One region of the Paenibacillus sp. ALE3 genome, then DNA from elsewhere that is predicted to be linked to it. Evidence: riboswitches for the same ligand, from Rfam matches in the RefSeq annotation. Region 1 holds a riboswitch; the other holds the start of a gene.
What was found. Region 1 has a riboswitch for cyclic di-GMP ahead of ACXHJ2_RS17385 (glycosyl hydrolase). Riboswitches for the same ligand answer to the same signal wherever they lie in the genome.
Positions count from the first base shown of each region.

Region 1 (4,975 bases):
GCCCAACCCGGCGCTACGGTTTTGAGATGCGGTGCCAATTGCTTGCCTTCCGTATTCAACCACTTAGCCACAGCCAGGTCTACCGCCTTGGAACGGTTAAACAATCCAGGTTCGTTATCTACTTCATAATATTGAAGGTATGAACCGTATTTTTTTACATAATCACGCAACTTTTGCTTGGCCGTCTCTGGCAGAGTACCATCTTTTTGCAGCTTGATATCACCTGTGTATAGATACAAAGCAGACGATTGCATATTATACTGCTTTAACGTTTGATAGTAATCATCCACATCTGTGCATGCCTTGCCTACATTACTGGCACAAGTTACCCTCATGACGTTGCCACTATAAGCAATTCCCAGCCATTTGAGAACGTAAGGTAGATGCTTAACTGCACCCTGATCATAATAAAATTCTTTATTATTCACATTCGTACCGGTCAGTATATATTTCCCATGTACTGGTTCGGCCGCAGGGGAAGCTAACGTCTCCAAGCTCAAGTCATCCCAAGTCCACCACACATTTTTATCTTCTGCAGAGGAGCAGTATAGGCAGCGCGCTGTCTTTAGCTTGAGTACGTTAACACCACTTTGCAATTGTTCTTTGGGGATATACAGCTCGTAGTTATTTTTGAAGTTATAGGTACTCCCAGTACCGGATACCCCGGCAATCTGAATAATTCCGGACAGCTGATGATTTGAAAAGACTGCCATCTGCGGCACCGCTTTGCCCGCATCCAAAATCCGAACACGGAATATCATACCATTGGGAGGAACCTGATTCAGTTTATACTGAAGTGACAGTTCTGGATTCGTGGATGCATTCAAACCTGGAGGAATATCACCACTGCTGAGCAATACCGGAACTGTTGTACTCTCTGCTTCCGACAACGCCGAGAATGTTCCTTTAGCAGAGGATTCAGTAGAAGCTGCTGCTGCAGAAATTTCGATATTATCCCTACCGACTACTCCTTTAAATTCCGCTGAAGAGTCATCCCTCTGGCCCAGCTTCCATACTGGACTGGCCGCCGCTACCTTATCCGTCTGCAATTCTGCACTTTTTGAAGGCGTGTATATAAACCAAGCGATCATGGCTAGAGCTGCGACACCTAGTAATCCGGATAATACGACCGTATACCTATGGGTCAACCATTTTTTCATCATATGATACACCCTCTCTCCTCAAAATTTATGACCGGGAAAGAGTATCTATCAAGGAAGAAACAAAGCGTTTCCGGGAACCACCGCTTTCGCTTCATGCTGACTTTCCCACATCAGACGAGCCATCGCATCGCCTTTTTCATCATAGTATTCCACTTTTAGATCTACCATTTTACCTGCTTCCAAAGCAATACTGCCTTTACGCTCTGTCCAGCTTTGTTTGAACCAACTGTCAATCACCAGCTTGCCGTCTACCCATACGCGAATACCATCATCGGATATAGTTGTAAATGTATAGGTCTCGCTGTATTGTGGTTTGATTTTACCTGTCCAGCGAACCGAGAACTGGTCGGCATTTACCTTGGGATCAGCAGCAACGGCGCGCCAGTTATAATCCAGCTTGCTGTCTGTACGGATCAAAACAGGACTGCCGTTCACATTCATATTGTTAAAATATTCGCCCCGCAGCCCGTTCACATATACTACATCAGGAACAGAAGGAGGAGTCGGAGCTGGGGGTACGATTACTACTGGCGGAACCGGGATAGGCTCACTTTGTCCCTCATCCGGTAAAGTCGGCACATCTGCCCCAGGTTGTTGGATTGCTGCCAGCCCATTTTTCACATCATCCCGTGTCAAACTCCTCGAATCGTTCATATAATCCTGTATTTGATTGGTTGTGTTATTCTCAGTCAGCATCTTGCCCCAAGTCATGGAATACACCCATTTGGGCTGTGCCTGCAGCACCTCAGAGCTAGGCATCTCACCATGCTCGCCAATGGCAATCGGCTTATTCCGTGCCAACCCGAGCAGTCCTTCATAATGACTTTGCTTAAAATCATTGTTGTAGATGTCTACTGCCAAAATATCCACTTTGTCATCCCCCGGATATTTCGGGGTATACGGGACAGTGTAGGAATTGGGAGCATTGGGACTCCACACCCACAGCAGATTGTTCAACTGATGCGTGTTTACAAAACGGTCGTACATGATATTCCATAGCTGATTGAAATTGTTTTTGTTTCCCCACCAGAACCAGTCACCATTCATTTCATGATAAGGTCTCCACAATACTGGAACACCTGCATCACGAAGCTGCTTTAACGATACAGCGACCTTATCCAGATCGGCAATGAAGAGGTTATACTGCGTAGTGCCTGGTGTCACGTATTTATTGAACTCCGCCTGACTTACTTTCGCCTGCACATTGGCCCAAGTCAGCGGTCTACCCGGCAACGCTTCATGAAAAGTCATCGTCACAATGCCACCAGCTCTGCTCCAACGAATAGCGCTATCGACGACATTTTTACGTTGTGCTGCTTCTGTAGTGTCGGATTGACCAGAGATGGCTCCCATCTCATAGCCGTGCAGACCCACATACGCCTGGCTGATTTTTTGGACCTTGTTGCTTAATTCATCTGGACTTTCCAGATAATCATGCTGACCAGTGACTGTTTTCTTTCCAGAGATGCTGAGTAAATAATTGTATAGTTCACGGGCCTGAGTAGAAGCGTCCGAATTAACAGGTTGTAATGAAGCGGCATTCACCACAGACAGAGAATCACCAAAGCCGACGGGAAACAAAGAAAAAAGTATAACAACGGGGAGTACATGACGTATCAGTCGATACAGAGGAATAAAATTGAATCTCACTTTAGCTCTTCCTTTCGGTAGCCAGGCTGCCATCCTTACGGGAAGGCCCTTTAGCTTTGCGTACCAGTCTTTCGACAGGGCTGCGTTTATCGTTGGAAGGAGTTTGGATTCCTTCTTACCCTAAGTATCGACTTTTTTTTACCAAAATTTAATAGGTCATGTTCATGAATTTACAGGTTTTCGCCCAATTTCGACAGTTTGGGCCATTATTTTTCATCAAATCTTCTTTTTTACGTTTTTACGCAAATAATTACGAGATAAATTGATGACGAGAAATTTCATTCCAATCCATACAAAAGCGTACAATATCCTCTTCAACCAACTCAGAGCCAGTCTGAACTTCAATCAAATCCACATCGGTTACAGCCAAAATGCTATGCTTCGTCCCTTCAGGGATGCGAACTACGTCACCGGCCTTCACTTTATGTAGCTTCTCATTCAAAATAATTTCCGCTTCGCCGCTAATAATGGTCCAGATTTCACTTCGTTTGAAGTGAAGCTGGTAGCTGATATTTTTACCTTTGTGTACGCGGATTCGTTTGGTCAGTACCTCATTACCCTCGTCATACTTTACATAGTCTACAACCCGATACTGTCCCCAACGACGTTCTTCATACATTGGACGCTGATCATGAGCCTTGAGCACTTCCTTGATGCGTGGACTTTCTGCCTTATTGGTCACAAGAATGCCATCTGGGCTAGCGGCTACAATCAGATCATTCGTTCCAATGATCGCCACAGGAATGTCCAACTCATTAATAAGACTCGTATTGACGCAATCTTCCGTTACTACCCCTCTACCCACTTGCTGATGAGACATCTCTTCTGTGAGTGTATTCCAAGTTCCTAGATCCTTCCAAAAACCATCGTACGGAAGCACCACGATGTCTTTTTCCTTCTCGACTACTTCGTAGTCAAAGCTGATTTTTTCCAGAGACGCATATTGTTTTTGCATTTCTTCATAATTCAGCGGCAGGCCCTTTGATGCCAAAATATCCAGCAAATAGCTTAATTTGAATGCAAAAACCCCGCAGTTCCATAGAGCATTGCGTTCTATTAGACGCTCCGCCTGCTCCCGGTCGGGTTTCTCTTGAAAATGGCTCACTTCGCAGTAGCCTGTGCTACCTTGGGTGGCATCGTTTTTCGGAATAATATAACCGTATTTCTCTGAAGGATAGGAAGGGACAACCCCGATTAGTGCAAGCTTTCCTTCACTCTCCTGAAGTGTATGTTCGAGTTGGGCTACGGAAGCAAAGAAAGCATCCTCTACATAAGGATCTACAGGCAATATAGCTATAATTTCATCAGGCGAAACACCCGCAATGGAATATAGATAAGTCGCTGTCAGCGCAATCGCAGGAAAAGTATCTCTGCGTTCCGGCTCAACAATGATGCGCGTATTCGATCCGACTTGACTCTGGATCATTTCGACCTGCGCTCTCCCTGTCGCAATAAACGAGGATTCGGATAATCCGTTGTCTCCCAATTGTCTCCATACCCGCTGTACCATGGATTCCGAAATCCCTTCTGGGCTCTCCAGTACCTTCAAAAATTGTTTGGAACGGGAATCGTTGGATAACGGCCATAATCTTTTACCGGAACCACCAGACAAAAGTACGAGCTTCATAAATCTCCACTTCCTCTCTATATTGGTTGGTGATCGAATGGGGCAAGGTTGAGTGACCCGCTACGGGCTGGATTTGATCTTACGATCGCTGTTGGACCGGGATTCATTCGATTGTATAATATCGTATCAAGGTTTGAATCCCGGTCCAAAGGCGAACGCTATCGCTTCTCCAGATTCAAATCCATTCCTGCGCTACTCAAAAATGCATCATATCGATCATACCTTGTGGTGCAAAAGGCACGACCGGACATTATTAAGTCCGGTCAGCCTGTAAAAATCTCACGCTTTCGGCGCTTGCCCGCTGGGCTTGCAAGCTTCTAGTAATCGAGGTTTCGTAACGCCTTGCCAAGATTACTGCGACAACTGCAATGGCGTCTTAATCGGAAGGAGCGGCTTCAACTGTGCCGCTCCTTCTGATACGCCCTTCTACTCCCATCCCATAAGGTGGGAGATTAAACATCGTGACTTGGTGCGGCAAAAGCAGCGGAGCGGGCAGAATTGTTCTGAAGAAGCGTCAGCGTTTGCCTTTATCCCC
Region 1 covers NZ_CM134214.1:3,885,471-3,890,445, forward strand. Annotated here, with positions in the region: gene ACXHJ2_RS17380 (hypothetical protein) at 1-1,163, opposite strand, end outside; gene ACXHJ2_RS17385 (glycosyl hydrolase) at 1,212-2,813, opposite strand; cyclic di-GMP riboswitch class I at 2,827-2,908, opposite strand; gene ACXHJ2_RS17390 (sugar phosphate nucleotidyltransferase) at 3,064-4,440, opposite strand; gene ACXHJ2_RS17395 (hypothetical protein) at 4,489-4,761, shown strand.

Region 2 (4,975 bases), 940 kb from region 1:
CCAGCGGAATCGAACGGACAAGTTGCTTGGCAAGAACATCTATAAAAGTAACCGCTTCGGGCGTACGTATTCCTTTTTCCACACTTTTCAGCACCAGCTCTGCCAGTCTAATCTCGGCAATTTTAGATGCAATACTTTCTTTATGAAGCAAATTATTCTCGACCGTGTTAACCAAGGCATCGGTCAGCTTTCCCCGATTTTTAGGGAGAAGCGCTGTGTGTGGAATCGGAATGCCCAGCGGATGACGGAATAACGCGGTTACGGCAAACCAGTCTGCCAACCCTCCTACAAGTCCGGCTTCAAAAGATCCGGCCAAAAGACGGGCCCAGCCAAATTGTTGAAAAGGTAACGTAGCAGCAAAGCCCGCTCCCATCATAACAAGTGACCAAGCTGCTGCGGTTTTTGTGTTTTTTGTTTTTCCCATCATGTAGTCCTCCAAACTAACAGTAAAATTTGTTTCATTACATCTGTAGTACCATCATATCATTGCCTGTGCAGATACCAAAGGTAACCATACTCTATTGTCAACAAATTGCATGATATTTAAAATTTGCACATTAGCTTAAATTGAGTTCGCATAACCACACTTATCCATACATTTTCGTGAACAAAATCACAACAATTAAGTTACAACTATTTTCTAACAAAATGAGCCCTTTGAATCATTTTGTCGAATTATGGTCCCATTTTTCTTGCAACCTAAAGGATAAATGCCTCAAAAAGTGGAATTGCAAGATTACGATATATTCATTGAGGAAATTAATTATTTCCAACCTCATTCTTTATTCCATCAATTTAAGGAATAAATTCCAGAATGACCTTATCCTTTTCAAATAGGTGCCTTCTGGTTAATTTTGTTATATGATGTATAACCCCAAATCGATACATGAATATACTTTAATGTGATAAAATAACCTTTGTAAATGGGAACTCCGGTTCTAAAAGGATATTCATGAAACAAACTACAATTGTCTTACTAAAATTGTTCTTTTGTAAAGGAATTGGATATGACAACAAACCAAAAAAATGCCCAGTATGTCTGGAGCGATGATCCAGTTGCAATTATATGTACACCCTCTGCTTTTGCTAAAAAATCCCTCTTTTATATACAGGAAATAGGCTATTTCAAAACAGATGCTTATGTAATGGAACGGCAAAAGCTCACCTCTTTTTTGCTCCTTTTTACTCTGTCTGGGAGAGGGGAATTACAATACCGGGGCAAGGATTATATATTGAAACCTCATGATATGCTTTTTATTAATTGCGAAGAATATGTACAGTACAAAACTTCCTGTCAGAAGACATGGGAGTTTATTAGTGTGAATCTATATGGCAATCTTATTGACCATTTCTACGAACAATTCGATAAACACAATAAGCCCGTAATCTCACTAAAGGATTCAAGTACAGTACTGGACAAGCTGCGCACCTTATTACATGTACAGCCAGAACGAAGCTTATCATCTGAGCTGCTCTCATCCAGGATAATCGTTGACTTGTTAACGATTATTTTACAGCACCCTTACACCAATCCCAATGCAAATTCAGATGGAACTGCAGAGGTGCGCAAGGTAAAGCAATATCTGGATCAATCCTATTGTGAGCGGATCACGCTGGATTCGCTAGCAGAAATGTTTGGTCTAAACAAGTTCAACCTGGCTAAAAACTTTAAAAAACAGATTGGCTTTTCCCCTATTGAGTATCTTATTAATGTTCGTATCACGGCTGCTCAAAGCTGGCTTAAAACTAGTGATGTAGCTATTGTGGACATCGCACAATATGTGGGCATTCCCAACACAAGTCATTTTATCAATCTGTTCAAAGAGCACATTGGAGAAACGCCTCATTCCTATCGCAAAAAATGGGGAAACCGTATAAAATAGGTCTTATGTATAATCTGCAAGCTTTCTTTGTCGATAAATAGCGAAAATCTGAGATTTAAACTTGCCTAATAGAGTACCTAACTGATAGAATAATAGTACAAGCTATTCAGGATAAATGGCAAACTTGTCGAAAGGCAAGGACGCAAAGCTACAGGGCCTTCTGTATGATGGCAGCCAGCTACCGGTTGAAGTGGCTTTTTGTCGTGCTTATTTTTCCCGAAAACTTTATACGAAATGGCAAACCTGTCGAAAGGCAGGGACGCAAAGCTATAGGGCCTTCTATTGATGATGGCAGCCTGGCCACCGAAAGGAAGTTTTTTATGGGGAAAATGATACTTTCCACACTTCTCCTATTTTTCATGCTGTCCGCAATTCTCTTAAATTCGACAATTTACGCTGCTGATAGTGTTGCATGGTTGGACCAAAACAATGTAAATCATGGGACGGTCAGTGTGCGCTACCCTGTTAAACCTAACGTTAAAACCAAGATTTTGGTTACCAAAGATGCACAAAAATACTCTTATAATTTAACACCCGGGAAATCCGAAGAAGTATTTCCTCTCCAAATGGGTAATGGGAACTATAACATCAGTATTTTAGAACAGCTTAGTGGTAATCAATATAAAGTGATAGGACAAGATACGATCGAGTTAAAGCTAAACGATAGCAAAGCGGTGTATCTTAATTCCGTTCAAAATATTAACTGGAGTAGTACTAATCAAGCGATTCAAAAAGCCCGTGAGTTAACCCAAGGTGCAACAACGGATCGCGAGAAGCTGCAAAAAATCTATGACTACGTAATTAGTCATATCAAGTATGACTCCAATCAGGCCTTTGCCTTAACGACTGACTATCTGCCACAAATTGATCATACGCTAAGCTCTCAAAAAGATATTTGTTATGGTTATGCTTCACTGATGGCTGCTATGTTACGAAGTGTAGATGTACCAACCAAGCTGGTTATGGGCAAATCTTCCTACGTGGACACTTATCATGCCTGGAATGAGGTCTACATCGATAATCAGTGGGTGGTCGTAGACACTACAGTAGATGCAGCACTGTATATGGGTAAACAGAAATTCGAAATGGTCAAAGATCCCTCCAAATACATTAAAACAAAGCAATATTAATATCAATGTTTTTAATTCATATTTTTTAAAAAATGAAAAAATAGAACTACATTTCTTGAAGAGCCTTGATCACATGATCAAGGCTCTTTTTCTATCCTTGTTGAGAAATTGTTGAGATGTGGCATGTATTCTAGTCCAGGAAGACAATGAGATTTCCAACCATTATCTAATTTCGAGTCAAAAGGAGGAGGTTCATCCCGAACATGAATTTTCATAAATTCTGAACAAGTAATTAATGCGGCTAACATAGCATCATATGAATGAATGATGAATATATAAATACAGTTCTCTCGACCTCGAAGGAATAACCATTAGCCGTTAAATAAGAGTATTTTAAGAATAGGAGATTTGTTTACCGTATGAGAAAAAAATGGAATACAGCAACGGTTGCGCTATTGCTCTTTTTGCAGTGTTTGTTCAGCACAACACAAGCTTATGCACAAAATCCCGACTCTACTCTGCCAGTGACCCCAGGAACCGATCCGGTTCAGAGTGTGACTAACGATGTTTATCCAATGCCCTCAGAGCCAATTAACATCCCACCTGCTGTCCCGGCTCCAGTCCCTGAACCAACTGCTGGCTCAACTTCTGAAGTTAGGGCAACTCAAGAAAGTATTTTAACCAAGCTAACCCTTACAGATTCTACTGGAAGTGTTATTGATGCAGTGTATAATCCCGATAGCCGTATTGATATTGGTTCCGCCATCCATTTAGGCTATGAATGGGAACTGCCGAACCATACGTATAAAGCTGGAGACACCTTTACCTTTCAATTACCTGAGCAATTCCAAATTTACACAGATATTACGTCTCCTTTGACGAATACAGATGGAGAAGTAGGTCATTTTACCGTAGACCGTCAAGGTAAAGTGGTTATGACATTTAATGATTACGTAGAAAGCCACTCTAATGTCAGCGGTAAGCTAGAGATCAAAACTGAATTTAGCACACAAATAGAAAAAGGCAGTACACAAGTTATTATTGCGATCCCGATCAAAGGCGGCGAGCAAACGGCTATCGTAAATATTAAGCCTGCAGCTGGTCCTACAATGGAGAAACAAGGAAAGTTTGATGGAAAAGACCAAATTCATTGGACAGTTGACGTAAATAAACACTTGGATCCTATCAAACACGCTGTAGTAACCGACCCAACTCCCCAAGGACTAGAACTAGTCAAGGACTCCATCCGGGTAAACCATTTACAAATTAATGTGAACGGAACCACCGTGCTGGGGGACACTGTTAGCGCAGATAAGTATACAGTAGAGGCTGATCCGGTTGTGCCGGGCTTCAGAATCCGTTTTAACGAGGAGAGTATTAACAGCGCCTACCGAATTCAATACTCCACAAACATAACAAGCGAGGATACTCGTTTCTCCAACACAGCCACTTTTTCAGGGGACGATGTGAAGGATACCTCCGCAACAGCTACAGTCACTGTTCAACGCGGGGATTTTTTAAGCAAAAAAGTGGAGAAATACGACCCAGTCACACAAACGATCTCATGGGCAATCAAATATAATTTTGCCAACAAAAAAATTCCCGCAGCTAAAGCCGCGTTAAGTGACCGTTTTAATAACAGCCAACAACTCATCATAAATTCACTTAAAGTGTATAAAGGGGATACACAGGATGAGCTCCCTGCATCCCAATACAGCGTCACTCCAGTTACTGACGATCATGGTACCAATGGTTTCAATCTGCTTTTCAATACGGATATTGAAGCCCCATATACCATCCGTTATCAAACAAAGGCTATAGATCGTGTAGTTAAAAATAGTAAAATAACGAACAGTGTAACTTCTGATGGGGTAACAAAAGAAACAACCACCGAACTGAAAAGTATAATTATCACCAAAGGCTATAAGGAACCGAACTATAACACCAAAACAATTCCTTGGGTCATTTCTATTAATGCGGATAAGTATACAATGGATCAAATCGTTATCGACGATGCCTTTC
Region 2 covers NZ_CM134214.1:4,829,188-4,834,162, forward strand. Annotated here, with positions in the region: gene ACXHJ2_RS21640 (DUF445 domain-containing protein) at 1-424, opposite strand, end outside; gene ACXHJ2_RS21645 (helix-turn-helix transcriptional regulator) at 1,008-1,883, shown strand; cyclic di-GMP riboswitch class I at 1,991-2,069, shown strand; cyclic di-GMP riboswitch class I at 2,110-2,191, shown strand; gene ACXHJ2_RS21650 (transglutaminase-like domain-containing protein) at 2,243-3,013, shown strand; gene ACXHJ2_RS21655 (LPXTG cell wall anchor domain-containing protein) at 3,373-4,975, shown strand, end outside.
Region 2: it holds a riboswitch for cyclic di-GMP, as region 1 does, so the genes downstream of both, ACXHJ2_RS21650 (transglutaminase-like domain-containing protein) here and ACXHJ2_RS17385 (glycosyl hydrolase) in region 1, are expected to answer to the same signal.